3 regions of the Clostridium sp. YIM B02551 genome follow, and region 1 is predicted to be linked to each of the others. Evidence: a T-box and tRNA genes for the amino acid it is inferred to sense, from the RefSeq annotation. Region 1 holds a T-box; the other regions hold tRNA genes.
What was found. The T-box of region 1 lies ahead of leuS (leucine--tRNA ligase). A T-box ahead of a tRNA ligase gene usually reads a tRNA of that ligase, here a tRNA-Leu.

Region 1 (10,183 bases):
GAGTGAAAGAAGTATCTTCAATGTTAGAAAAAGCAAACAAGTTTGGTATACCTATAAATAGATTAGAGTATGAGCTTGAGGATATAGGTGGAATAAGAATAATGTGTCAATTTGTTGATGATATTGATACAGTTGTTAAACTTCTTAGAAAAAGAACTGATATGCAGATATTATATGAAAAAGATTATGTCAAAAATGTTAAGCCGTCTGGATATAGAAGTTACCATATGATAATAAAGTATCCAGTAAATATGATTGATGGTCAAAAAGAATTATTAATTGAACTTCAGATAAGAACATTGGCAATGAACTTTTGGGCTACAATTGAACATTCACTTAATTATAAATATAAACATCAAAAGCCAATAGAAATTAGTGAAAAATTGAAGAGTGCAGCTGATGCAGCTTTTAGATTAGATGAGGAAATGTTATTTATAAAAGACGAAATAAAGGATGCACAAAAACTTTTTGAAGTAAAATCAGATATAATATCAAATATAATGAGTAGTATACTAACTTTAACAAGTTTAGGACGTATTGCAGATGCTAGTAGATATCAAGTTTCATTAAATAAACTTATTGAAGATGGTGAGGTATGGGAATTAAATAGTTTATTGTTTTCTATACATAGAGATATTGATAAGTATAAAGAAGGTTAGATATATAAAGGCAACTCATGATTATATAGGGTTTTTTATAGGAAACTTAACTTATACTTGTTTGAAAATGTCGGCTCCTGGACATTTTCAGGCATGAATAAGTTAATAGTTGAACTTAAAACCCTATAGATTGAGGAGCCTTTATTATATATAATATACTTAATAATTAATATTAAATAATAAGAAATACAAATTAAATATTAGAGTGAATTTATGAAAGGGAATCTAATATGAACAGTTATGAAATTAAAATAAAAGATAATCCAATATATATAAGAGAAATTGAAAATCCATCTGAAGAACTTCAATTATTAGCAGTCGGGAAAAATGGTACAGCAATTAGGTATATAAAAAATCCATCAGTGGAAGTTCAATTGAAAGCAGTGAGAAATAATCCATTGAGCATTGAATATATTGAAGATTCAGCTGAAGAAGTGCAAATATTAGGGGTAAAGAGTTTATGGAATTCATTAAAGTTAATAAAGAACCCTTCTGAGGTAGTTATTAAAGAAGCAGTTAAGACTAAGGGATGGGCAATTCAATTTGTAAAAGATCCTTCAGAAGAAATTCAATTGATTTCAGTAGAAAAAGATTATGATGCAATTAAATATATAAAAAATCCATCAGAGAAAGTTATACTAAAGGCCCTTGATACATACTGGGGAGCCATTAGGTTTGTGGATAATCCTAGCTTAGAATGCAGGAGAAAGGCAATAAAAATAAGTGAAGAAGCAATAAATTACATAAGTTATACCTACGAGGAACTTAAATGTTTTATAGAAGATAATGTAAATGTAGTTAAGTATGTCTATAACGATATTGATATAGATTTAGTTATAGAGGTGTTATCTAAAAAGCTAAAAGCGGAAGTAATTGATGAAAAGTACTTAATTGATTTTTTAAATCTAGAAATTATTGAAATGGATAAGATTAATTTTATCAATAACTATGGGAGTAAAAAAGCAAAAATGATTTTAGTAGATTATAAGTTATCAGTTTAGAATTAAGTCAGAGCATTAGATTGAATAGGTGTAGAGTACTAAGTTCAACTAATAAAATAATAAATTAAGTTTCCTATAAATAAACCTATTGATATAGAGAGGAAGAGAGAAGTGAATTTTAAAGATGCATTAAATACAGTTGAATTAGTTATTGAAGCTGGAGACGTACCTTTGTTAATTGGAGAAAGTGGAATAGGAAAAACATCACTTATTAGGAAATTAGCAATTAAAAATAGGTGGTCATTGGTATCCATTGATGCAAATCTACTAAAAGAAGGAGAAATAGGAGGTTTGCCAACAGTTTCTAAAAGGAAGTTTGTGCTAGGTAATCAAACAATAGAAAGAAATGTGACCGAGTATGCTACTCATTCCAAGTTAATTGAGGTTGATAATTTAATTGAAAATGGGCATAAAGTTCTTTTATTTATTGATGAACTAAATAGATGTGAGCATACCGTGCAACAAGAGTTAATGAATTTAATTTTAAATAGAGAAATTAACGGATATTACTTACATAAAGATGTATATGTTATTGCGGCAATGAATCCATCAAATAAATACGATGATTTTGAGAATAGCGAATATCAAGTTGTGGACATGGATCCAGCTCAAGAGGATAGATTTGTTTGGATACAAATGGAGGTAGATATAAAAGAGTGGCTTAAATGGGCAATGTCAGATGGAGAGATACATGAGCATATAATAGAATTTTTATCTTCATTTCCAGATTACCTACATACACCAAATTCAACAGATCATATAAAAGCAACTCCAAGAAGCTGGGAAAGGGTATCTAAGGGGTATAAAATATTCTTAAACAGCAAAGAATCAGTTTCAAAAAATATTTTTTATAACCTTGTTAAGGGGAATATAGGCGTAGCTATTGCAGGAGATTTTATAAGCTTTATAGATAACATAAAAAATCCACTTATTAAACCAGAGGATATATTTAAAGAGAATATTTTAACATTTGATATTAAAGATAGAATATCAAGAGAAAACCACTCAAGGTTATATATTATTTCAAAGAATTGTTTAAGTTATTTACAAGATCTAAAAAACAGAAAAGGAAATATCACTATATTCTCAGAAGTATTAAAACTTTATCCAAAGGATTTAAGGTTAGGAATTATGAAAGAAATTAAAAGTGATTGCTCTAATGATTTATATATGGAATTTCTAAATAACGAGGAATTTTTAGATGCCTTCTTTGATATATATTCAAGGTAGTGAGGGTGATAAATAATATGAATTATGAAGAGGAAAGCAAATGGTTATTAAAGAAGTGTTATGAAATGGAATCTCCAAAAGAATTTACAGAGGAGTTTGTAAGAAGATTTTGGAGCATAATAGAAGAGGTTAATATAAGTCTTTTGTCTGGAGAGGATAATTTCTTTGGACAATTTATAATACAAGCTAAGAGGAAAATTGATTTTAAAATAACATGGCCGATTTCTACTGTTCCGACTTCAGAAGGATATTTAATGTATTATAATCCTTTTCTGATACTTCCTTTAACATCAAAGGAGGTTGGGGCATTAATAAAGCATGAGATATATCATATAATATTTAATCATTATGAAAGAGAGAGAAGTTTAAAAAACAAGGTATCTTCTTTGGCTATTAACATTGCTATGGACATATCAATTAATCAGTATATAAAAAATCTTCCGCTTTTCGCAAAAAAACTTGATGCAGTTAACTTAGAATATAATCTACAGTTAAATGAAGATATGACAATAGAGCAATATGCTACAGAAATACAAAAGGTAATAAATATAAGAAAAAACAATGTTGTTAAAAACAATAATAATGTATTTGATAAAGAGGTTGACTTAGAGAAAGCTCATGATTCATGGGAGCAAAGTACACTAAGCTTAGATAATTTAAAAGATATAAATAAAAGAACTTCCATTAGTGCATATAAGGGGAAGGCTCCTAAAGATATAGAAAAAATGATTCTAGCGTATAGTGAAAAAGAAGAAATAGTATGGCAGAAGTTATTAAGAAATGTAATAAACAGTAGTAGAGTCGGATATAAAAAGACTATAACCAGAAAAGATAGAAGACAACCTGATAGACTGGATATAAGAGGCAAACTTCCTAATTCTATTCCAAAGATAATAGTAGCAATAGATATCTCTGCATCAATGAGTGATAGCGAAGTTAAAAGCATCATGAAAGAGATATTATCATTATGTAAGAATAAACTAGGGATTATACAAGTAATTGAATGTGATAAAGAAATCCGAAGGATATATCAGTTAAATACTGTAAAAGATATAAAGCCTAGATTGGATAAGCATGGTGCTACTTGTTTTTCACCAGTATTTGAGTACATTAAAGAGAACAATTTAAGAAATGAAGTTGTAATCTATTTTACTGATGGAGTAGGTGAAAAAAAACTTAGAGTAAAACCTATTAATTATAGAACTATTTGGGTATTAACTTCGGATGAACAGTTATCGTTAGAAACCTCCTATGGAGCTGTAACTAGGTTAGAAAGAGTTCAAAAGGAGAAATATGATAATACTTATGGGTTACAAGCCTTAAGAGAAGCTATTCATGATTGGGCAAGATAGTAAGATAAATTCTATAAATAAAAAGTAGAGGGTTCCCCTCTACTTTTTATTTATAGTAACTCAATTTTTGAGTTAAAACTCTGTATTTTAGTGAGTTTAATGACATCCAGAACAAGTTCCACAACCAGAAGCTTCTGGTTCTATAACAGGTCTTAGACTTAAGCCTCTACCATCATTTTCATCTGTTGATAGAATGATAAATCCACCGAATTCATCAACTAGTGCATTATCAGCAAAAAATGTAATATCGTTAACTTTTTCAACAGTATCTGATTCCTTTGGTTCTTCTATTGAAATATTGAATGCAGGACCACTGCAACCATATCCTGCAAGATTAATTCTTACATTAAAGTCAGCAATATCATTTTCACCTAAAAAGCCTTTAAATTCAGTATAGGCTTCTTCACTTAATATAAATTTACTCATACAATTCACCTACTTCTCATTAATGATAATAATTATTGTTTACATTATAGTGTATTTTACTAAAAACTTCAAGAGGGGAAATATAATAATTATTTCTAGTATATGTAAGTTGTGTTATTATAATATTAAGTGTATTTATATTTAGTATTTGATTTATACTATTAATTGAAATAAAATAGAACAAAGGTAAAGCTATAGTTAGGATGTGATTAGATGCCCTTTGATAGAGCATATTATATAGATAAAATTGAAGAGTATAATGCGGTTATTAATGAAAATCAATTAGGAGACTTTAAAATAATAAAAAAAGAAGGAATAGATAAGCCGGTTGAACACTATCTTTTTGAGGTTGATGAAGAGTTTAATAACACTATTTTAGAACTAAGTTCAAGTGATGGAATAATTATGAGTTTATCCCCACTAGAGATAGAAGGGTGCTTTGAAAGTATAAAGAGAGCAAAAGGAAAAGTTGGAGTAGTAGGCTTAGGACTAGGTTATTATGTGCAAGAAATAATTAAAAAACCTCAAGTAAAAGAAGTAATAGTATATGAGAAATCAAAAGAGATTATCGAACTCTATTATAAAAGTTTTAATGAAAATCCAAAGATTAGAATTATAAATGAGGATGCTTTTAGTGCAAAAGAAGAAGAATTTGATTTTTTCTTTGTTGATATATATAGCTATGAATTGAGCTTAGATATTGTAAGTGATTATATTAAGTTTAATAAGTTACATAATATTAATGAGTATTCATTTTGGGGATTAGAAAGGTTCTTGTTAAGCTGCCAAATGGAAGACTTAGCTTGGGTATACATCCCAGAAGAATGGTTAAGTATGGTTAGAGATTTATATAATAAATTTGAAGAAACTAAGTATTTCAAAGATTTTAAACCTATGAATGAGTATATAGTTAAAGAAGTTTTGCACGCATTTAGTGAGGTATTATAAATGAAAATGAGCTGTTTCAGTTACGAAACAGCTCATTTTTTTACTCTTTAGGAATTTATAACATTTAAAGATTGTGGATAAAATTATAAGTTTGAATTATAATCTGAGGATTCACTAGACTCCCTAAAGAGTAAAAAATAGAATTAGTCGCCTGCCAAATTTTCCTCACATGCGTTTGGAAAGGCAGATGCGAGGAAAAAATCGACGGCTCATAATCGCCTTGACGATTTTTTATTTCACAACAATATTTACAAGTCTACCTTTTATAACTATAACCTTAACTACAGTTTTTCCATCGATAGCTGCTGTAACTAAGTCATTACCTAAAGAAGCTTCTTTTATTCCATCTTCACTTAAATCAGAAGGAACATTTATTTTTGCTTTAATTTTTCCATTTACTTGTATAGCTATTTCAACTTCATCTTTAACAAGTGCTTTCGGGTCAAATTTTGGCCAAGCTTCGTTAAATATAGAGTATGAATTTCCAAGTAAGTTCCATTGTTCCTCAGAGAAATGAGGTGCAAATGGTGCAAGAAGTCTTAAATAATCATCAAGAACTGATTTTAAGAAATCTAAATTTAGTGTAGATTCTTGAACATATTTGGAAAGAGCATTTATAAATTCCATCATTCTAGCTATAGCTGTGTTAAATTGAAGCTTATCTGTATCATCAGTAACAGCTTTTATTGTATTATGTCTCCAGAAATTAAGCTCTTTTTCAGCTTTGTCTATGGCAATTTTAGAATTATCTCCTTTAGAAATTAACTCTCTTGAAGTTTCTAGGATTCTTTCAATTCTTTCAACAAACCTATTAACAGATTTAATTCCGTCATCACTCCAAGCTCCACCTTCAGTATAAGCAAATCCAAACATTAGATACATTCTAAATACGTCTGCACCATATTGTTTAATATAGTCGTCAGGGGATATTGTATTCCCTTTAGATTTACTCATCTTTAATCCATCAGGCCCAAGTATTAGACCTTGGTGAGTTAAGCTTAAGAATGGTTCATCAAAGTTTAGATATCCCATATCTCTTAATGCTTTTGTAATAAATCTAGCATATAGTAAGTGCATACATGCATGTTCTGGACCACCAACATATTTATCAACTGGTAGCATCTTATTTATTGTTTCAGGGTCAAAAGCTTTATCATTGTTATGAGCATCAGCGTATCTTAAATAATAGAAAGAAGAACATACAAAGGTATCTAATGTATCTGCTTCTCTTTTTGCAGGACCTCCGCAACAAGGACAAGTTGTATTTATAAAGTCTTCATTTTTTGCTAGAGGTGACTTCCCATCAGGTGTAAACTCTACATCATAAGGTAATTGAACTGGAAGGTCCTTTTCAGGAACAGGAACAGTTCCACATTTTTCACAATGAATTATTGGAATTGGTGAACCCCAATATCTTTGTCTTGAAACCAACCAGTCTCTTAATCTGTAATTAACCTTTTGTTCACCTAAGTTATTTTTAGCTAGTTTTTCAACAAGTTTAACCTTACCTTCTTCTGTTGTTAATCCATCAAATTCTTCAGAATTTGTTAATACGCCATATTCACAATATGGAAGTTCAGGAGAAGAACCGTCTTTTGCATTAATAACTCTTTCAATTGGTAAGTTAAACTTTTGAGCAAAAGAAAAATCTCTTTCATCATGGGCAGGAACAGCCATTACAGCACCAGTACCATAAGTAGCTAAAACATAGTCTCCAACCCATACAGGAACCTCTCTTCCGTTTATAGGGTTAATAGCATAGGAACCAGTAAATACTCCAGTTTTTTCTCTAGAGATTGATTGTCTTTCTATATCAGATTGTTTTTTAGCCTCATCTTTATAAGCATCAACTACTGCTTTTTGTTCAGGAGTTGTGATCTCATCCACTAATGGATTCTCAGGAGCTAAAACTACATATGTTACACCATATAGAGTATCAACTCTTGTAGTAAATACATCAAAACTTAAATCGGAATCTTTTAAATTAAAGGTAACTTGAGCACCAGTTGATCTTCCTATCCAATGCTTTTGCATTGCTACAGTCTTTTCAGGCCAATCTAGTGTATCAAGCTTTTCTAATAATTCATCAGCGTAATCAGTTATTTTTAAGAACCATTGAGTTAGGTCTTTTTTTGTAACCTCAGTAGAACATCTTTCACATGCACCATCTATAACCTGCTCATTTGCAAGAACGGTATTACATGATGGACACCAATTTACTGGAGCTTTCTTTCTATATGCTAATCCTTTTTCATATAGTTTTAAAAATACCCATTGAGTCCATTTGTAGTAGTCAGGAAGGCAAGTAACGACTTCACTTTCCCAGTTAAACATAGCGCCCATAGCTTTAAGCTGCTTTTCCATAGTATCTATGTTCTTTAATGTTGAATCATGTGGATGAATTCCTGTTTTAATTGCATAGTTTTCAGCTGGAAGTCCAAATGCATCGAAGCCCATAGGCTGGAATACATTGTAGCCATTCATTCTTTTAAATCTTGCCCATGAGTCTACTGGACCATAGTTAAACCAGTGTCCTGCATGAAGCTGACTTCCTGATGGATAAGAAAACATTTCTAATACATATAGTTTCTTATCTAAATTTTCTTTATCAAACTCATAAAGTTTTGTTTCTTCCCATTTATCTTGCCACTTTTTATCAATGGAAGTTCCGTAGTTTCCCATAATTTTTCCTCCTTAAAATATAAAAATAAAAACCTCTCATCTCATAATTAAGAGACGAAAGGTTACATTCCGCGGTACCACTCTTGTTAGAATAAATATATTATTCTCACTTAAAACCTTAACGTGGTTAACGTCTTTGCTTTAACAAAGAAGCTCATAGACAAGTTCATATTGTTTCAATGCTATTTTACACCAACCAATAGCTCTCTATAAATGAAGTTCAATACTACTACTTCTAATCAATGCATTGAATTATTACATTATATGTTATTATATGATATTTCTATGGGTAAATCAAGAATGAAATTAGGAGTATATATTATAGAATAAAAACAAAATCTTAAGATTTTATAATTTTTAATTATAAGGTACTCAAAAATAAAAATAATTATATATAATATATCAAAAGGAGAGTGTTGAAATGAGCTTTTTTGGTAATATTATATGGATTATTTTTGGAGGGTTAATACACAGTATAGCATGGTTATTTTTTGGAGCACTTTGGTGTTTGACTATTGTGGGTATACCAATAGGAGTACAATGCTTTAAAATGGCATCACTGCAGTTTGCACCTTTTGGAAAAGAGGTAGTTACAGTTGATAATGGAGGAGTAGCTTTCTTGGCTAATATACTTTGGATCATTTTTGGAGGAATCGAGCTTGCATTAGGTAACTTAATATCAGGTGTGATTTTATGTTTAACTATTGTAGGAATTCCCTTTGGCTTGCAGTTTTTTAAATTAGCACAGCTTAGTTTAATGCCGTTTGGAAAAGAAATTAGATAAGTTAATAGGTTTTGTAAGGGAATTGTAAGAATTACAGAGGTTACTTTGTAATTCTTTTATTTTACCATTTATCTTAAGGTGGTTCTTTAGGAGGTGGTATAATATATGGGAGAAGAGATGAGGGGGAGAATATATGACTAAAGAGAACATATTGGTAGTAGATGATGAAATAGAAATAACAGATGCGATAGAAATATATTTAAAAAACGAAGGGTATAACGTTTTTAAAGCTTATGATGGACTAGAAGCCTTAGATATTTTAAGTTCAGAAGAGATACATCTTATTATTATGGATATTATGATGCCTAAAATGGATGGAATGAGAGTTACATTAAAGATACGAGAGAGCAAAAATATACCTATAATAATGCTATCAGCAAAATCACAAGATACTGACAAGGTATTGGGACTTAACTTAGGAGCAGATGACTATATTACAAAGCCTTTTAATCCAATAGAATTAATCGCTAGGGTAAAATCACATTTAAGAAGATATATTAAGTTTGGCAATTATGTTGGAGAACCTGAAGGAGCTCTAGTAGTTGGAGGATTATATTTAAATAAATTAACTAAGGAATTTAAAGTAGATGGACAAGATGTAAAGGTTACTCCGTTAGAATTAAAAATTCTTACCTTACTTATGGAGAATAAGGGAAGAGTATTTTCAATTGAAGAAATATATGAAAGAGTCTGGAATGAACCATCTTTTAATGCAGATACGGTAACAGTTCACATAAGAAGAATAAGAGAAAAAATAGAAATAAATCCAAAAGAACCGAGATATTTAAAGGTGGTGTGGGGAATTGGCTATAAAATTGAAAAACAATAAATTTATATATTTTTTAAGTCTTATAATATTGATTTCTTCATTATTCGCTCAAACAATAATTGTACCAGAACTTATAAGAGGATATGGATATAGAAACTTAAATTTTATGGATTCAGATAATTTTAAGTCTAATCTTTTTGATTTTTACAATACATTAATGGGCTCATACTCTAAGTATGGAGCTGGAGAAGATAGTGATAGATTTAAGGAAATTTCTAAGACTGATATACAAAATAGGTTAAAGGTACATGAAGATGAGTATAATTCTATAA
Region 2 (10,183 bases), on a different contig from region 1:
ACATTGAAGTTATGGATAGATTAGAAGAATTATTAACACTAGGTTATCCAATGCTTTTAGCTACTTCAAGAAAATCTATGATTGGACTAACTTTAGATCTTCCTCCAGAGGAAAGAGTAGAGGGTACTGTTGCAACCACAGTAGTTGGAATAATGAAGGGTTATGATTTTGTGAGAGTTCATGATGTTAAGGAAAATAAAAGAGCTGCACAAATGACTGATGCTATAGTTAGGAGAAATAAATAGTATTATGGATAAATTATATGTTAGAGATTTAGAGGTTTTTGCCTTCCATGGTGTGTTTGAAGAAGAAAAAAAATTAGGTCAAAAGTTTTTAATATCCTTAGAGCTTACTTTAGATTTAAAAAAGCCAGGAAGAACTGGTGATTTAACTGCTTCAGTGCATTATGGAGAATTATCACAAAAAGTAGAGAAGGAATTTAATAAAATAAGTTATGATTTAATTGAAACAGCCTGCAATAAAATTAGTGAATTTGTGCTTTTAAAATATCCTTTAGTTAAGGAAATAAAGGTATCAGTTAAGAAGCCTTGGGCACCTATACATAGAAATTTAGATACAGTTGAAGTTGAAATTACTAGAAAAAGAAGCAGGGCAGTGTTATCCTTAGGTTCGAATCTAGGAAATAAGGAAGAGAATTTAAAAAAAGCTATAGAAATAATTGATGAGCATAGTTTATGTAAAGTAGTAAAGACTTCAAGTTTTATAAGGACAGAGCCTTGGGGCTATACAGAGCAAGATGAATTTTTAAATTGTGCAATAGAAATCGAAACCATACTAGCACCTAATGAATTAATGGATTTTCTATTGGAAACAGAGCAGAAATTAAAAAGAGAGAGAGTAATTAAATGGGGACCTAGAACAATAGATATAGATATGATTTTTATGGATGATATAGTATCAAATGATGAACATGTAATATTACCTCATCCAAGAATGCATCAAAGATTATTTGTACTAGAGCCAGTAAATGAAATATGTCCATTTTATTTGCACCCATTAATAAATAAAAGAGTATTTGAACTTTTAGAAATAGCTAAAGAAACTCCTTAGGGAGTTTCTTTTTTTACTCTTTAGAAATTTATAATATTTGACCTTGCCCTTACTAGAAGGTTTATAATCTTAGCATAAAATATATAATATTTTAAAGACTATAACGTATAAAGTATTTTACTAAGGAAGGTGAATTTACTATGAGTGAAGCATTACGAATAAAAGGTATCAATTACGATGTAGGAACTTATACAAATGGAAAAGACAATTCCTCAAGAGATAAGTTTGATTCAAATATTGTTAAACGAGAGATGGAGATAATTAAAAATGATTTACATTGTAATGCAGTTAGGATTTCAGGTTATGATTTATATAGATTAACTACAGCTGCAAAATACGCAATAGAAAATGATTTGCAAGTTTGGTTTTCTCCAGCTATCATAGATGAAAATGAAGAAGAAACTCTAGAATATTATGTAAAATGTGCTGAAGAAGCTGAAAAGTTAAGGAAATCTCAAGAGAATATTATCTTTGTTGCAGGTTGTGAACTTACCTTCTTTATGAACGGACTTGTGTTAGGAGAAACTGCTTTTGAGAGAATAGGAACCTTTATGAAGCCAATGAAGCTTCTAAAAAGTACTCTTTCTAAAGGATCTTTTAATAAAAATCTAAATTCATACTTATCCAAGGCAACAAATATTATTAAAAGCAAGTTTAATGGAAAGATAACTTATGCTTCTGGTCCTTGGGAGGATGTAGATTGGGATTTGTTTGATATGGTATGTATAGACTATTATATGGATAAAAACAATAAAAACATATATAGAAAAGGATTGAAAAAATATTATAAACATAAGAAACCAGTAATTATAACAGAATTTGGGTGTTGCACCTATGAAGGAGCAGAAGATAAAGGAGGTTATGGCTGGGCGATTGTAGATAAAAGCAAAACTCCTCTAGAGATAAGTGGAGATTATAAAAGAGATGAGAGTATTCAGGCAAAATATATAAAAGAATCATTAGATATTTTTTGTGAAGAAGATGTAGAAGGGGCGTTTGTATTTACCTTTATAAGTGGAAACTATCCTCATAAAGAAGAGCCTCTATATGATTTAGATATGGCAGCCTATGGCATAGTTAAAAGTTACGAAGATAAGCTAGGAAATACTTATAAGGATATGCCATGGGATCCTAAAGCATCATTTAATATGATATCTGAATATTACTCAATGATATAATTAATAAATAAGGGGGGATTTATTAATGCTAACAATTGGAGAATTTTCTAAGCTATGCAAGGTCTCCTCAAAAACTTTAAGATATTATGATAGTATAGACCTAATTAAACCAGCTTGGATAAACAAAGAGAATGAGTATAGATATTATTCAATAGATCAATTAGAAAAAATATATTTAATAAATAAATTAAAAGAGTATCAGTTCCCATTAATAGAGATTTTAAATATACTTAACAAAAATGATGATAATTATCTAAAGGATTGTATTATAGAAAAGCAAGAATATATAATAAAACAAATAGAGAGACAAAATGATATACTAAAACAAATGCAGAAGGATATTAATATAATTGAAAGCAGGGATAAATTTATAAATATTTGTGAAGATATAAAAATTAATATTATAAATACGGAACCAATTTCTATTATAAGTATAAGAAGATTTATTAAAGAAGGGGAAGAAGGAGAATTATTTAATGATCTTATACCTCTAATTGAAGGCTTTAAGCTTCATGTATATGATAAGCCCATATCTATTTATCATAATAAAGAATACGTTGAAAATAGTTTGGTGGATATGGAAATGGGAGTTCCTGTAGAGGAAACAGATAATAAGTATATAAGAACGTTAGAAGGATCACTATGTATTTATACCAAGTATGTTGGAAGTTATCACAGAGCTCAAGATGTATATAATACTTTATATAAGTGGAAGGAAGAACAAAATTATGAAGTTATAGCTCCATCTTATCAAAAATATATCAAGGGAGCTCCAGATACAGATAATCCAGATGAATACATAACTGAAATATATATTCCAGTTAGAAAAAAATATAAAATAAAAAACCTTTAGATTTTATTCTAAAGGTTTTTCTTATAATATTCAAAAGCTGTTTCAATTTTAAAGCCACATTTTTGATAAAGATTAAATGCTTTATCATTGTCACTGTCGACTTCTATGGCAATTTTTTCGATGTTTCTTTTAATTAATTCATTTAAGATGGAATAAACTAAATCTTTGCCATATCCTTCACCTTGATATATAGGAGATATTCCAAGACCATTTATCATTGCTTCATTATTCTCAAATCTTACTGAGCACATACCTATATATTTTCCATCTACTTCTGCCAAAAACTGCTCTCTATCCTCAGCATTAAATACTTTTGTTGCAATACTTTTTGATTCTTCATAATTTTCATCAAATATATCTTCTCCTAAAGAGATTAGTATTGGAATATCATCAATTGTAGGGGAAGATAATTTCATTGAACTTAAAATTTTGTTTTCTGTATGGTTAAAATCATATGATAGTGAATACTCAGTAAAGGCATATTTGGCCCCTAGCTTTTTAATAAGATCCTTTGCAACTAAGCATTGTGCCTCGCAAGTAAAAAGTATTCTTTTTACTTTATATTTCTTAAGTTCACTAGTTACAGAGGTTAGTAATTCTCTAAAATATCCCCTGTTTCTATAATCAGGATGGGTGTAGGCTGAAAGTTCAGCTTCATGCCTTGTAGGAACAAAAATGTTGATTAAGCTTACTAATTGATTATTTTCGTAAGCTAAAAAAATATTATTTACATCCTTACTAAAGTTTAGAGAATTATCAAGAAACATCTCTCCACTTAATTTATCATATGTTTTGCAGACCTGTTCTAATTCTCTAATAGATTTAATTACATTTTCATCTAGTGTATTTAAAGTTTTTATAAACAGAAAAATCCCTACCTTCCAAATAACTTATTTATATAATAACACATTCTGACAACTATTTGAGTATTCTAGCCTTATTTTATATAGTGCTTACATATAGAGATAAGTTTTTGTCCAGGTGGAATGCTTAATTCACTTAAAACATCTTCATCAAAAACTCCATCCCAAGGTGCAATGGTTATAATCTCATTTTCATAGACTTTTAAAAGATATTTACTATTTTTTATTGTTACATACACTTTATATAAACATCTTTTGGTTTTATCAACTGAAGCTTCTTTGTAGTATTCAGGATGTATTGAGTTAATAAAGTCTATAAATGATTTATTTTCTTCCTTAGGAATTTGTTTCTCTTTATAAAAATTAGTATCAAGTATCGATACTTTAAAATCATCACTATCACTTAATTTGTCCTTCAACTCTTGAGTATAATATTGTTCTGATGGCTTGGACTCAAGATTTATGTATTTAGGATCTTTAAGAGAACAACCACTTAATAAGAAAATTAATGAGCAGGCTAAAAATGCTGCCAGAACTTTTTTCATGAAAATCACTCCTTTTTTTGCTTCATTATAATTTATTAAATGGTTATACACCTTAGAACCTTTTAAAGCTAATAACATACAATAATAAAAAGTGTAAATAGCTTTTGAAACATTCATTGCTGTTTACACTTTTCTATATAATTTTAAATTCTCTTAAGGAGGAAGCATATGAAATATGGAATAGATATTGAAAATCGCTATTTAAGAAATAAAATTGCCAAAAAATTAAGGGAAGAAGACCATGTTGTCATAATTATGAATGATATTGAATACTCAGGGTTTGGTGATATGTTGCTTAAAAAGGTAGTCTTAGCTAATCAATCGAAGGTTGATATCTATCTATATTTAAATCTCGTAGAAGGAGATGAAGAGGAATTAAGAATATTTGGAGATGGGAGTATTCTTTCAAAAAGGTTTTATGAAAAATTTACTTCTGAAAAAGAAAAAATGAACTTCAAGGTTTTAGATTATAAAAAAGATATGAGTTATTATATTGTATCAAATATTGAAAATAGTGTTGTGTGCGTTGAAGTAATGACAAAGAGGGGAATTTCTTTATGGGAGATTGAACCTTATTTCAGTAAAGCATTGCTTGATATAAGCAAGGATTGGGAGGGAATTATGAGGTAGTAGTACTTGATAGTCTCTCCCTTTAAATATAATTTAATGAATAAAAACTAGTTTAAGATTATAGGATTAAAAAGAAGGAATTTTTAAGGGGTAATTATGGATATAATTTGTACAGTAGCACCAAATACATTAGAAAAAACAACATTAAATAAATTAAGAAATTCGGGTGGAAATATAATCAGGTTAAATTTCTCCCACTTTAGTGAGGATTTTTTTAGAAAAATGGTGAAGAAAATAAGAGAAGAGGAGATGGATGTTAATATTTTAGGTGATATACAAGGAAGTAAGATAAGGGTATGGAGTGAAATGCAAAGGCCAATTAGACTTTTGCATAAGGAACTAATTAAAATATGTTCCTATGAAAAATATAAGGAATTAATATCATTAGAGGAAAAATTAATTCCTCTTAATTTGAGCATAGATAATTTTAAGAAGATCACTTCTAGGGAAATAACCTTTCAAGATGGTGCAATAAATCTTCAAATAGTAAATAAAAATAAAGAGTTCCTAATTGGAAAGGTTAAAAGAGGAGGAATTGTTAGGGCTGAAAAAAGCTGTAATATTAAAGGGTATATAAGAGAGGAAAAAAGTATAAGTACTAAAGATAAAAGAGATATAGATTTTTGTATAAGAGAGGAGCTTAATATAATTGCACTATCTTATATAGAAAGTAAAGAAGGACTTCTAAATTATAAAAATTATATTTTTAATAAATCAAAAGAAATGGGAAAAGCCTTTCCTAAAATATATGCTAAGATTGAAACATTTAAGGGAGTTGAAAATATAAAAAGTATATCAGAAGAATGTGACGGTATTATTATCGCAAGAGGAGACCTGGTGCCGGAGGTTGGAATAAACAATATTCCAATTATACAAAGAATGATATTTAAAAGATGTAAATCAAGAGAATTAATAGTAGCTACTCATCTATTAGATTCTTTAGTTAAAGGGAAAGAAATATCTCCTGCAGAAGTGGATGATATTTATTGGTTTATTAAAAATGGAGCTACAGGATTTTTGTTAGCAAAAGAAACAACAATAACTGAAGATCCATCAAAGGCGGTAAATATAGTAAATAAGTTAATTGATAAATATTCATAATTTGTAAATAGAAAATTTATACAATGATGATATAATAAGTATATTAACTAAGGGGGTAGAATAAATGACAGACATAATTTTTTGGGTAGTTGGATGTCTTGTAGGTATTTTTTTATTGTGGTTTTTAATATTTAGAGTATTAGGGCTTACAATAATCAAAAGTGATGAAGTAGGTATAGTAGAAATTTGGCTTGGTAGAAAAAAGGGACAGAAGGATAATAATTCGGTTATTTCTCTTAATGGAGAAGCTGGATATCAACCAGATTTGTTAAAGCCGGGAATTCATCTTAGATCAGTATTTAAATACAAAATTCATAGACAAAAGCTTATTACTATTCCTCAAGGACAAATTGGATATGTATTTGCTCGTGATGGAGAAGCATTAAAGCCATCTCAATCACTAGGAAAAATAATAGATTCATGTAATAATTTTCAAAGTGTTAGAGCATTCTTAGAAAATGGCGGGCAAAAAGGGCCTCAAAGAGGAATACTAAGAGAAGGTACTTATGCTTTTAATACAGCACAATTTATAATTATTACTGAAAATCAGATATATTATTTACCTATTGGAAATGATGATAAAGCATCAGTTATGGGAATGGCAAATGATATATGGAATAAGAGTAATCCTAATCCATATGCTAATGGATTTAGACCAATAGTTATTGAAGGTGAAAGTGATCTAGTAGGAGTTGTTACTACAAAAGACGGTCCATCGTTACCAGAAGGAGATATAATAGCCCCAGTTGTAGGAAATGATAAGAATATAAAAGAAATCTATCATAATAATTTTCAGGATATTGAAAAGTTCTTAGCAGCTGGAGGATATAGAGGTAGACAATTACAAGTAATTACAGATGGTAAGTATTATATAAATAGACTTTTTGCATCAGTAGAATTGGTTAAAAAGACAATAATTGATGTAGGATATGTTGGAGTAGTTAACTCTTTTACAGGTGCAAAAGGAAAAGACCAGTCTGATGTAACCTACACTCATGGAGAACTGGTTGCAAGCAGTGAAAGAGGTGTATGGAAAGAACCATTAATGGCAGGTAAATATGCTTTGAATCCATATGCAATCAAGGTATTTCCAGTTCCAACTACAAACTTTATTTTAAAATGGAATAGTAAAGAGAATGGTAAATTACAATATGATAGTAATTTAAAGGAAGTAAGCTTAATAACTAAGGATGCCTTTGAACCATTATTACCGCTATCTGTTGTAGTTCATATAGACTATAAGAAAGCTCCACTAGTAATTCAAAGATTTGGTGATATTAAGATGCTTGTTGAGCAGACTTTAGATCCACTAATAGGAACTTATTTTAAGAATATTGGACAGACTAAGACCTTAATTGAGCTAGTTCAAAATAGAACAGAGATACAGTTACTTGCAACTGAGGCTATGAAAGAAAAATTCGAGAAATATAATCTTGAACTTGAAGAGGTATTAGTAGGGACTCCTTCAGGAGAAAAGGATCCTCGTATAGAAGATATGCTCACTCAGCTTAGGGATAGACAAATAGCAAGAGAAAAAATAGAAACCTATAAGAGTCAGAAAGATGCAGCAGATATGGAAAAAACCTTAAGGGAAGCTGAAGCTGTAGCTAAACAACAAACCATGAAAACAGAATCTTTAATTAATATTGAAATCCAAGCTAACCAAGGTAAAGCTGAACTTGAGAGATCTATTCAAGAAGCTAAGAAAATAGAAACTATAGCTATGGCAAATGCTAATAAAACTAAATTTGAAGCTGAAGCGCAAGCTGAACTTGAAGCTAGGGTAGGTATAGGTAAAGCTATAGCTATTGAAGAACAAGTTAGAGCATACGGTGGACCACAATATCAAGTTACTCAAGATGTTATGGATAAATTCACAAAAGCAATAGCTACAGCAGGAATTGATATTGTTCCTAAGAATGTTATTACTATGGGAAATAGTGCGGAAAATGGACATGTAGATGCAGTTCAAAGCTTGCTAACTGTACTACTAAGCAAAGAAATTGGTGTTGAATATAAACCTAATGAAAACCACAATATTGTAGTGGAAGAAATTAAGAAATCCATTATTGAAACTATAAACTCAAAGGACAAAGACAAAAAGGAAAGTAAAGAAGTTAGAGAAGAAAGTGAGCAAACTATAACAACTAAAGATATTAAAGAATAATAAGATGAGGATGTCTTAAAATAACTTTAAGATATCCTCTTTCTATATTTTAACATGAAATCATAAGTACATATTGCATTAATATAAAAGATGTGATAATATATTTAAGTGCCTTGCTGATGTGGCGGAATGGCAGACGCAGTGGACTCAAAATCCACCGACCACAAATCGTGAGGGTTCGAGTCCCTCCATCAGCACCAATAAAGAGAAGTGAATGTAATTCACTTCTCTTTTTTTATATCCATTTTTACTACGGCTAAATAGCTATGTTGATGTAATATGGACTAAGTTTCCAGTCAGTGATAATATTTTAAGTAGAAACAAATATGGTAAGTATAATAGAAACTTCTAGGGGGGGGATGTAGTGTGGAATTTAAAGAAGTAAAAATCGAAATATACGTTCCAGAAGAATATACAATAAAATTACGAGATGAACTTAATAAAGTTAATGCATGTAAGATTGGAGATTATGATAATGTTATTTCAATAACAAATGTTAGAGGTTATTGGAGACCTTTAGAAGGTTCAAATCCCTTTAATGGTGAGGTAGGTAAGGTATGCGAAGGAACGGAATGTAAGATAGAGATAAGATGTAAAATAGAATATGTTAAGAATGCAATTAAGGTTATCAGAGAAATTCATCCTTATGAAGAACCATTAATAAATATTATTCCAATAGTAAATGAATTGTTTGAATAGAAAGTTAAATACTTCGAAGATTTCTTATATTAATCATTATAGCCTTAAAATTTCATCTGAAATTTTAAGGCTATTTTTCAACACTATATTAAAATATAGTCATTTATTTAGAATAAAGTTTAAATTACTCTAATATCTTTAGACATTAATACATCTAAAATTTTCATATCAGGGAGCTCATCTGTAATGATATTATTTATATCATCTAAAATAGCAAATTTATAGGAACCGTCAAAAATAAACTTAGTATTTTCCATTACTATAAAGGTTTCTTTTGAAGCTTTAATTATAGCTTTTTTAGTGTTCCCTTCCTCCAAATCAAAGTTACTTATGCTATTATCAAGTACATTAACTCCACAGCTACCAATAAAAGCTTTATCTACTCTATATCTTGAAATATCTAATGAGGCAGCAGAACCAACAACTCCACCAAGATGTTTGTTATATCTTCCCCCTATGCAAATTAATTCAGTGTTTGTATTTTCATTAAAAAGAGTCGAAATCTCTACCATGTTTGTTACTACAGTAATTCTTTTATTTTCTTCTGCAATTAATTTTGCCATCAAATAATTAATGCTTGATATATCTAGAAAAATCATATCCAAATCATTAATTTCATTAAGAGCTTTTTTAGCTATAATATGCTTTTTATCTGTATTTCTAACAAGCCTAGTTTCGATACTAGTGCTTTCAGCTTTTTTTCTTTCTAATATGGCTCCGCCATAGGTTCTTTTTAATTTTCCTTCTTTCTCAAGTCTCTGAAGATCCTTTCTTATCATAGGTTCAGACATGTTAAATCTTACACTTAAATCTTTAACATACACCTTTCCTTGTTCCTCTAATATACTAAGAATTGCGTTTAATCTCTCTTCTGCAAACATTTAATGCCTCCTTGAGTGATAATAAATGATAAATTTTGATAATACATTTATTGTATATTAAAAATAATAAAAAATAAAGATTATTATAAATAAAGTCTATAAACAATATATTGACTTGATAATATTTAAAGAGTAAAATGATATTAAGTAATAATGAATGATAATAAATGATAATTTATGAAAGGGTGCGAGAGA
Region 3 (10,183 bases), on a different contig from region 1:
TTCAATAATAATTCAAAGCTTGGACTAACATCATTAGCTAAATACTCTAAAATATCCTGACCACCTGAAGAAAGATTAGCAAATGCATTTCTAACTTGCACTACCATGTTTTGTATTTGTGCTACAGCTTCAGCCGATTGTTCAGCAAGCTTTCTTATTTCATCAGCAACAACTGCAAAGCCTTTCCCCTGCTCCCCAGCTCTTGCTGCTTCAATAGCCGCATTTAATGCTAATAAATTAGTTTGTGATGCAATTTCACCAATAGAATCAGCCATAATTCTAACTTCATCTACAATCTTACCTTCTTTTATTGCATTTATAATATGCTGACTTTTTTCTCTATATATTATCTCATTTGCTTCTATGTTCTTTGTAGCTTTAGCTTTTAAATCTACTGCCCTTTTTTTAATTTCAACCACAGACTTATAAGAATCATTTGCTTTATGTTCAAGTTCATTTGTTGTTGAATTAATCTCTTGTGTAGAAGCACTAACTTCTTCAGTTGTTGCACTTAAGTCTTGGGATCCCTTAGCAATTTGTTCAGTAGATTCATTTACTATTTCCATCCTTGAAGAAACCTCTTCTGAAGTTGCAGATAATTCTTCACTACTAGAACTTATACTATAGGCACTATCTGAGATTTGAGATACCAATGTTCTTACATTTTCTGTTGCATTATTTAATGCTTCTGATAATACTCCTAATTCATCATTGGAATCCACCTCTATTTTATGGGATAAATCACCTGCTTCTAGAGACTTTGCAAGATTTAACACCTTCTTTATACTTTTAGCAATAGATTGAGATATAGCAAATGCCATCACTATTCCTGCTAAAGTTGCAACAACTGCTAGTATTAACATAATATATAGAGTTGTCTTAGAAATCCCATTACTTTTATCTTTATTTGTAGCAGCTTGATTATTTATTTCTACTATTAACTTATCAACAGAAGAGGTTATATCTGCTCTAATGGATGCTGTATTCTTGCTTAATTCCATTGCTTCATCATATTTTTTATCTTTCACTAAGTTAATTGTGTCATCAACAGCTACTCTATATTTATTTAATCCATCTTTTAGATTTGATAACAGTGTCTTTTCGTTTTCTGAAAGATTTGTCTTTTCATAGTCAGCTAAAATACTATTATCTTCAGTTCTAATTTGACTAATACTATTTACTGTCTTATCAACATTATTAGAATCTCTGCTTTCCACTAAATTAATTATATCTAATCTTGAAATTAATATATTGGAGTTGATTTTTTCAATATTCTTTAGTGTAATAAAATTATCATTATAAAGAGTATCTACATTTGAGTTAATACTTTTAAGTCCATAAACACCAAATCCACCAACTACCACAATAAAAAAAGTTAATATCGAGAAAGAAAGAACTAATTTTTGTTTTATTCTCATATTTTTATACCATTTCATATGTTTATCCTCCAATTATCAATAGATAATGATTACTTATTAATATTATATATCACATCACTAATATTATCAATTTAATTCTGGAGTTTATATTTTCCCTTTTTTATTGAGCTATTCCCACTCTTTCCATATGCTAGATTCGAATCCTACTGTTGCATTTTTACCATTTCTAACTATTGGAGTTTTATATAATTTAGGATTATTTAATAGTAGCTCTTCTCTTACTCCTTCGCCTCTAATCTTATCTAAATTTAAAGTTTTATATTCCTTTGCCTTTTCATTTATAAGCTTATCAAGTCCTACCGCTGCCTTAATTGTTTCTAACTCTCTTTTACTTATAGCCTTTTGATTTAAATCTATAAACTGGTATTTTATTTTTCTCTCTTTAAAATATCTTTCTGCCTTTTGTGTATCAAAACATTTCTTTACTCCGAATATCTGTATATTCATTTAATTACCTCCACATTGCTTTTTCTAACATCAAATATGTTATCACAAAAACCTTAAAATAAAAATAAGAGAAGCTTATAAAAGCTTCTCTTAAACTTTTCTTTTACCACTCTCTACCAGGATCATCTGCCATATTATTAACTGTACCCTTAGGATATAAAACTGAGTAATGATCTAATTTAGTATCATTGCTGCCTGAGGTACCTGAAAACACAAATAAAATTTTAAAATCCGTACTCGCTACATAACCTAATATCTCTTCTCCATTTGATTTGACATTATAGGCAGGATTTCCAAAATATTTTTTTACCATTTGAAGTGTAACTCCATTTAATTTTTTATCATAGGATCTAACTTCAAATACTTGATCTCCTTTATTAGAGCCAAAGACAACATTACGCTTTGAATATGTGGTATACATACCTTTTGCTGCAGAAACCCACTCTGATTTATCTGCTTTTCCCCAAGCTTTTTCTACATCTTGAAGATTTGTAGTCTTAGCCTTAAAATCACTGTTTATTATTTTTCCTTGTTTAGCTAAGTTTTTTATACTTTCAAGTAATGAATTTTGAGTATTATTCCCTTGTTGCTCTGAATTATTAGTATTATTATTTGCTGTATTTCCTTCATCCTCTTTTTCATCATTTGTTGAATTTTGACTTGTGTTATTATTTTGATTATTATTAGCAGTTTTATTTGAATTTGAACAACCAAACATTGAAATTAATGTAAAAGTTAGTATAGTACTTATACATAATGCAATAAAGGATCTTTTAGATCTATTCATAAAAATTCTCCTTTTTCTTATATTTGTACATAAATTATTTCACTTATATTTTACCCTAATTTAGCTCTTTTAGTTACTTATTAATTTAATATTCATATAATGAAATAAAAACCCAAAAGTGGTGTTTATGATGAACAAGATAGAAACAAAAGATTGGACAATTCTTATATATGCAAATGGAAATAACGACTTATCTTCTATAATGTTAAAATCAAAAATATCAGCAGAAAAAATAGGCTCTACAAAAAATGTTAACGTAGTAATGCAAATTTCTAGAGAAAGCTCGGAGTTATTAAGTATTCTTAAACCTGAAGCCTTAGTAGATAATATTAATGAATACTGGACTGGAGTAAAAAGGTATTACATTCAAAATCCTAATTCAAAATTATTAGCAGACTTAGGAAATATCTGTATGGCAGATCCCAATAACTTATATGAATTTATAAAATGGGGTATAGAGAATTATCCTTCAAATCACTATGCACTAGTCTTATCTGATCATGGCGGTGGATTTATAGCTGCTATGCCTGACTTAAGTCAAGATAGGCCTTATATGATGGGAATATATGATCTTTGCAAAGCAATTAATCTGATATACCAAGATATTGGTGTTCAGCTTGAAATTCTTATGTTCGATATGTGCTTTATGAATACACTGGAGATAATATATGAACTTGGAAAAGAAAAAATAAATACAGTAAAATCAGTTTTGACTTATATTAAAACGGGTCCCTTAGAGGGCTTAAATTATTATAAACTAATTAAGTTTTTTGATGAAAATCATAATGAATTAAACAATAAATTATTCCTAAAAAATCTTATTGATAGCTTAAGTTCAAATCTAGTTGCACTAGATATTGATAATGATAAACTTATTAAATTAAAGGAATTAGTTAGTTCAATGGCTTACTTTTATCTTAAAAATAATAATTGTAATAGTATAAATGAATCATTAAATTATACAATAACTAAAAAATCATTCTGGCATATGTATAAAATAGAATTTGAAGAAAAACTTAATGATATAACTATCTATAATAACAAATTTCTAAATGCCAAAAATAATACTTTAAATGTTATAGATTTAACCACTAAGCATAATGTAAATAAAGAAGTTTTAAGTAAATATGAGGACTGTTACTATAAATTAGCCTTTGCAAAGGATAATTATTGGTTCAATTTATTATTTGATAAACCTATAGACTGTAAATATGAATCCAGTATAGAAGAATCAACATTAAACCCTTTTAAATTAGATAGATATGAGCTACTTAAAATTATTACTGCTGTAAATCCTTCTTATAATGAAGAAGAGAAAGAATTAATACTCAAAAGATTATGTGCTTATAAAAAATGGACTAATCTTAAATAAATAATAAAGCCGTACTATCTTACTAAGTATGGCTTTTAATAATATTATGTTCATTACTTAAAATTTATCTCTTAAACTTTTGTATGATGGATACTTTAATGATATAATTATTTATTGTCGCAAAGTAATGACAAATAAAAAAAGTAAAGTGAGATTATAAAATGAAAAATGAAAAATTAGAAAGAGCAATAAATAGAATAGATAGTGATATTGCTGCCATGAACACAGCTAAGAAGTACTTATCAAATGTAGAAGAAATACATCAGGTAGTTGAAACCTTAAACAATAAAAGACAATTATTAGCTAATGAAATATATGCTGAAGATCATAAGTGTTATTTCGAATGTCGCGAAGTTATAGAATCAATGATGGAAAAAGATTTAGGAAAAGAAGAACAGGCTCAATTGCTAGAGATGATAAAAGAAAAGTTTGGTAGACAATCACCAAATGTAAGTAAGAAAAGTAGCGGTCTCAATGCTTGGTTAAAAGAACTTAGTATCGAATATAATTGGTGCCATGATGAAGGAACTGATTGGGATAAATTAATTATAACTGGATTTGGCTTATATAAATAAATTAAAATAAAATTCATTGAAGACCTTCTTATTCTTAAATAAGAAGGTTTTTCGTTAGAAGAAAACCTTACCAGAATTATTTTTATAAATTATGATATACTAATAAAGAAATGATTTTTATTAAGGAGGCTATTTCAATGGTACAAGATAGCACTGAAAATTTACTTAAGAATGAGCTTAATTCTAGTACCAAGGTTATAAAAGAATTTATTAATATGAATAATATTAATTTAAATGTGGCTAATGATATACTTAATAATACTCAGCTCAATGATAAAAATTATAGTAAAGAAATCAAAAATATTACTCAATCTAGAGAAATAAAAACTTATATATAATGTAATGAAACAAAATGAAGATTATGAAAAATAAATTAAAGGAAAGCTCCTTTTGTTGTATTCTACAATCAGAGCTTTCCTTTATGATTTTTACTGAGTGTTATTATTTTCTTCTACATACTTTTTAAAGTTATCTAAGATAGACTGCCATCCTCTTTGTTGGAGTTCAATTGAATTAGTGTCTTCAGCTTCAAAGTTTTCCATAACTATGGTCTTATTTGATTTGTTAGCAAATGATATCCTTACTTTTCTACCATCTCCCATTGTATAAGATATTAATTCGTTTAATTTTACTTCATCATATACTCCACCAAAATCAAATCCAAAACTTCCGTCTTTTGCTTCCATTCTAGAAAGGAATTTTCCCCCTGCTCTCAAATCATTTTCCGCAAAAGGAGTATGCCAATCTTCCGTAGCACTATTCCATTTTTTTATATGTTCTGGCTCTGTCCAATACTTCCATACTTTTTCTACTTGTTCATTAATTGTAGTTTCAACAGTTATTGTAGTTTTTTTATCTGTCTCCATTCTATTCCTCTCCTTTCTAAATATTTATTTCTTTTATAATACTTCAAAAACAGACCAAATAAAATTCTTTTTTCTAAAATATAACACAATTCTGTATATTTTACATATCATATATTCAAGAATAACTTACCACCATTAAATTTTATAACTATATATAATAAGTCGGTACTTAAATATAAGGTGGTGAAGACTATGCTGCAAACTACTCTTTATTTACTATTAATAGCCCTTATTAATAGTTTTGATAATATTGGAATAAGAATTGCCTATAGCATTGGAGGGATTAAGGTTCAGCTCAAGAAAAATTTTCTTATATCATTAATGGCATTTACTGTTGCGTTTACTTCCTCTCTTTCTGGTAGCTTGATCTCTAATTTCTTAAGCGATAATGTAGCCTCATTCCTTAGCATGCTTCTAATCTCAGGAACTGGTATCAAAATTATGCTTGAACCATTCCTAAAAAAGAAAGATATTACTGAGCAAGTAAAAACATTAAGCTATAAAGAATCTATTTCTATTGGACTTGCTTTAGCACTTGACGACATTGGTGGTTCGGTAGGAGTTGGTTTAGCTGGTTATCATCCTCTTGCAGTAGGTTTAGCTTTCTTCTTAGTAAGTTTTCTTATATTTTTCTCTGGTAATTATGCAATAAAGATATTAAGTAAATTTAAAATTGATAAAAGAATTGCTACTGTTCTAGCTGGTATATTAATGATTGCAATGGGAATATCTCAAATTTTAGATTGAATTTTCTTTATACCTAATAGGGGCAGTATTAAAAAATATTGTCCCTACTTAAAATATATTTTTATAGTTTTTTCTCAAAATCTTCAATCATTTTTTTAACCATCTGCCCACCTAATGGTCCTCCTATTTTTCCAGCTTCCTTAGTTGTTATATCTCCACTATATTCTTTATTTAAATCCACTCCCACCTCTTTTGCTGCTTCTACTTTAACCTTATGTATCCCTTCCTTTGCTTCAGGTACTAATATTTTATTACTTCTTCGAGCCATTTTAGTTCCTCCTTAATACATAGTCATACAATTAATCATTACTATTGTCTGTAAATATTAATTAACTACACCTCTTTATTTGTGGAAATAGAGCCATGACTCACCTCAAATTTTTATAAAAAAATTAAACACATGAAGTGCTCTTATTAGCACATCATGTGTTTGATTACTGATATTTTATGGTGCAGGTGACGGGACTTGAACCCGTACGTTCGTAGAACACACGCCCCTCAAACGTGCCTGTCTGCCAGTTCCAGCACACCTGCTTATACACTGTTACTTATATATAATAATTTTTTTATAAGCTTTTGTCAATTGTGATACTATAAATCTGCATTCTTTTTAGCTAAAAAAATTAGTGCATTTAAATTGTCATAGGAATATACTGCTTTAGTTTGTTCATTTCCAAAAGAACCGTAGATTTCGCTATCTTTATTTTTAACTTGGAATTCTAACATTCTTTTCTTTATTGCATTAGCCTCAGTTTGTCTATTTGCATTTTCAAATATTTCCCCACAAATTGAATATAATGAAGTGGACTCATAATCACTTGTTCTATTCCCGTTAAAATCATATTTTATATATAATTTATTTTCTTTACTGAATTCTTTCCATAGCCAATCAAGCTCTTTTGAAATATCAACACCAGCTGATTGCAGGTTTTTTAATGAAATTAGTGAGTATACTAGCTCTACTTCCTTTTCATCTGAATACTTATTTTCTTTAGGCAAGTAACTTTTCTTAAATAAAGGTACTCCTCTAACAGGTTGTCCATCCTTCAAAATATCTAAAGACTTCTCATAAATCTTCTTCCATTTAGAATTGGATTTCTCCAATAATTCCATAGTTTTAAGATCTAAATAGCACAAAACAACTAAATTACTTGATGATGTACCATCATTAGAATCATATATATATCCATTCTTTGACACCTTCTTCAATGTATCTTGTGCTATACTAATTGCAAGATACTTATATTTAAAGTCCCCCCATCTATCATATGCATAAAGCAAGCTTTTTACTATCCTTAAATCATCAATAGTAGACGAACTTTTATTCGTTTCACTATTATTGTATCTCCATGCAAGCAAACCATTTTTCAATCTCATTTTATTTTTAACTATGTCATAATTATTATCAAATTGATCTTTTTCTCCTGAGTTAACTAAATAAATCATCCATAACCCTTGTGATTCAGATAAAACTGTATGCCCTTTGGTTATATCTCCTTGATCAGGCTCATCAATATAATTGGTATATACTCCGTATCCTTCCTTATACATTTTATCTTTTAAAAAGTTATAACTTAAAACTTCTTCTTTTGACTTTTCTTCTGTTTTCCAAGATATATTTAAATTCAACTTAAAAATATATGGCTTAACAATAACAAAAGTCACAGAAAATATAATTATCATGATAATTAATATAATTTTTATAATTTTATGTTTCTTCATATACCCTCACTAATTAAGAAAAAGCTTTTCTCTTAATCTTCCCCCAACTATTTCTTTTCTTTCTAAATTTTAAAATTCCTTCTAATCTAAATAATACTGTAAGCTGCCTATATCCAAAATTCTCTAAAACTCCAAAAAAACTTAAACGAAGCAATTGCCTTAAACTTGGATATTTATTAAATGTGTATTCTTCAAGCAAAATTGCTCCTATTGACAAAATGATTCCATAAAGTATTGATGAAGTAAGAAAAAGAATAAAAAACCTTAAGTCTAAAAATCCAAAAATAAAGGAAAGAGGAATTAAGAAATAACCAATGACCTCAATTAATGGACCTGTCATTTCAAAAATCCAAAAATATGGAGCTGCAATAAGCCCTATTGAGCCATATTTAGGATTTAATAAAACTCTCTTGTGCCTAAACAAGCTGTCCATAAGTCCTATTTGCCACCTTACCCTCTGACTTTTCAAATCTTTTATCCTTTCTGGTGCTTGTGTCCAACATACAGGATCTGGTATAAATTTTACCTTATATTCCCTCTTGTTGGCAAGCATATATTCATGTAATTTCATTACAAGTTCCATATCTTCTCCTATAGTTCCTACACTATACCCCCCTACTTCTATAACTTCTGCCTTGCTAAATGCACCAAATGCTCCAGATATTATAAGCAGAGATCCCATGGCATCCCATCCCATTCTTCCAGTTAGAAATGCCCTTAAATATTCAATAATCTGAAACATTGCTATTCTATTTTTAGGAAGATCTATTTTCTTTATAATTCCATCTCTTATAGAACTTCCATTTGCAATTCTAACAATTCCTCCAACTGCAATAGTTGCTTTATTTTCGATAAATGGCATTGTAACTCTTATCAAAGAGTCACTTTCAATTATAGAGTCAGCATCTATTGCAGCGAAAATAGGATACTTTGATACGTTTATCCCTGCATTAAGTGCATCAGCTTTCCCTCCATTTTCTTTATCAACCAAAACTAAGTTGGGAATATCTATATTTTTGTAAATTCCTTTTATGTTTTGAGTTTTAACTCTATATCGTATTGGTTGTTTTAGCATAACTAAATCAAATGCCTCAATTACTTTTTTTAAGGTTTCATCTTTTGAACCATCATTTATTACTATAATTTCAAAATTAGAATAGTTTAGGGATAACAAGGACTTAATATTGTCCACAATGGTTTGTTCTTCGTTATATGCAGGAACTAACACGGAGATAGGAAGCATATTTTCCGATGAACTGTATTTTTTATAGTCAGAATATATTATCTTTTTAATATAATCCGATAAACTAAAGGCAGATAGTATTAATTGAATGAAATATATAGAATTAATTAATAAAACATAATATAAAATAAAATTATTAAAATTGTAAATAATTCTTCCAATAATACTCCAGCTCATATTCCACCTAACTTTCTTTCATTGATAAATAATCTGAAAATAAATCGTATAGTTCTTTCTTATTTGGCTCCCTTGAATATTGGAATACAAATATATCTTGAGTCAAACCGCTTCCTTCAAGTGCTGAAACAATACTATCTTTTGCAAATTCATCATCACTCATAAATATATCTCTAAGTTTATTAATCCCCGCTTTTATACTTATAATTGAATTAGCAGAATTATATCTAACCCACCATTCACTATCAGAAAGTGCATTAATTAAAGCATCCAGTGCTCTTTCGTCTCGCATAGCTCCAAGAGCTTTTGCAGCTGCAGACCTAACCTCCCAATTTCTATCTTTTAACTTATTTAATATTTGATCCATAAATCTCGTATCACCAGTTTTACCAATTGCTTTTATTGCTGCTATTCTTTTTTCCTTATTTTCATTATTAATAAATCTTGCTATATTCTCATTTAATGTAGGTACCATATATCCTCCTGTGGTTTTTATAAATACAGTAGATACAAATACATTAGGGAAATCCAGCATTTTATTAAATAATCCTAGCTTATCACCTTCAAAGCTATCTATTATTTCAGTTAAAGCTCTCTCACTTAAATTAAATTTATTTCCTAAAATATTAAATGCCTCTATTAAAGCTTCTTTATCGCCTATTTTTGTTAATGCCATTAATACGTTATATCTTATATCAATGGATCTTATTCTAAGGACTTTTAATAGATGTTCTGTGGCAGCTTCATTTTTAAAAATTCCAAGATTTTTACATGAATGAGCCACTTTAAAATAATCTCTACTTTTTAA

Region 2: it has a tRNA-Leu gene. The T-box ahead of leuS (leucine--tRNA ligase) is inferred to sense a tRNA for this amino acid. The anticodon was not compared.
Region 3: it has a tRNA-Leu gene. The T-box ahead of leuS (leucine--tRNA ligase) is inferred to sense a tRNA for this amino acid. The anticodon was not compared.

The regions. Positions count from the first base shown of each region.
Region 1 is NZ_JAKGTF010000002.1:223,529-233,711, reverse strand. Features, by position in the region: gene L1S47_RS03790 (GTP pyrophosphokinase family protein) at 1-659, shown strand, start outside; gene L1S47_RS03785 (hypothetical protein) at 890-1,660, shown strand; gene L1S47_RS03780 (ATP-binding protein) at 1,772-2,890, shown strand; gene L1S47_RS03775 (VWA-like domain-containing protein) at 2,908-4,242, shown strand; gene L1S47_RS03770 (HesB-like protein) at 4,339-4,668, opposite strand; gene L1S47_RS03765 (hypothetical protein) at 4,882-5,616, shown strand; gene leuS (leucine--tRNA ligase) at 5,848-8,298, opposite strand; T-box leader at 8,346-8,550, opposite strand; gene L1S47_RS03755 (YccF domain-containing protein) at 8,720-9,082, shown strand; gene L1S47_RS03750 (response regulator transcription factor) at 9,216-9,911, shown strand; gene L1S47_RS03745 (sensor histidine kinase KdpD) at 9,886-10,183, shown strand, end outside.
Region 2 is NZ_JAKGTF010000003.1:18,279-28,461, reverse strand. Features, by position in the region: gene folP (dihydropteroate synthase) at 1-245, shown strand, start outside; gene folK (2-amino-4-hydroxy-6-hydroxymethyldihydropteridine diphosphokinase) at 250-1,071, shown strand; gene L1S47_RS04340 (abortive infection protein) at 1,212-2,249, shown strand; gene L1S47_RS04335 (GyrI-like domain-containing protein) at 2,275-3,102, shown strand; gene L1S47_RS04330 (GNAT family N-acetyltransferase) at 3,111-3,920, opposite strand; gene L1S47_RS04325 (DUF4883 family protein) at 4,040-4,510, opposite strand; gene L1S47_RS04320 (hypothetical protein) at 4,679-5,140, shown strand; gene L1S47_RS04315 (pyruvate kinase) at 5,237-6,241, shown strand; gene L1S47_RS04310 (SPFH domain-containing protein) at 6,306-8,408, shown strand; tRNA gene L1S47_RS04305 (tRNA-Leu) at 8,524-8,608, shown strand; gene cutA (divalent cation tolerance protein CutA) at 8,775-9,107, shown strand; gene L1S47_RS04295 (DeoR/GlpR family DNA-binding transcription regulator) at 9,227-9,988, opposite strand.
Region 3 is NZ_JAKGTF010000020.1:16,862-27,044, forward strand. Features, by position in the region: gene L1S47_RS18935 (methyl-accepting chemotaxis protein) at 1-1,436, opposite strand, end outside; gene L1S47_RS18940 (arsenate reductase family protein) at 1,548-1,886, opposite strand; gene L1S47_RS18945 (YjgB family protein) at 1,990-2,673, opposite strand; gene L1S47_RS18950 (clostripain-related cysteine peptidase) at 2,801-4,045, shown strand; gene L1S47_RS18955 (hypothetical protein) at 4,207-4,620, shown strand; gene L1S47_RS18960 (hypothetical protein) at 4,758-4,958, shown strand; gene L1S47_RS18965 (SRPBCC family protein) at 5,049-5,486, opposite strand; gene L1S47_RS18970 (manganese efflux pump) at 5,679-6,233, shown strand; gene L1S47_RS18975 (alpha/beta-type small acid-soluble spore protein) at 6,295-6,501, opposite strand; tRNA gene L1S47_RS18980 (tRNA-Leu) at 6,682-6,767, opposite strand; gene L1S47_RS18985 (glycosyl hydrolase family 8) at 6,825-7,955, opposite strand; gene L1S47_RS18990 (glycosyltransferase) at 7,969-9,375, opposite strand; gene L1S47_RS18995 (HEAT repeat domain-containing protein) at 9,383-10,183, opposite strand, start outside.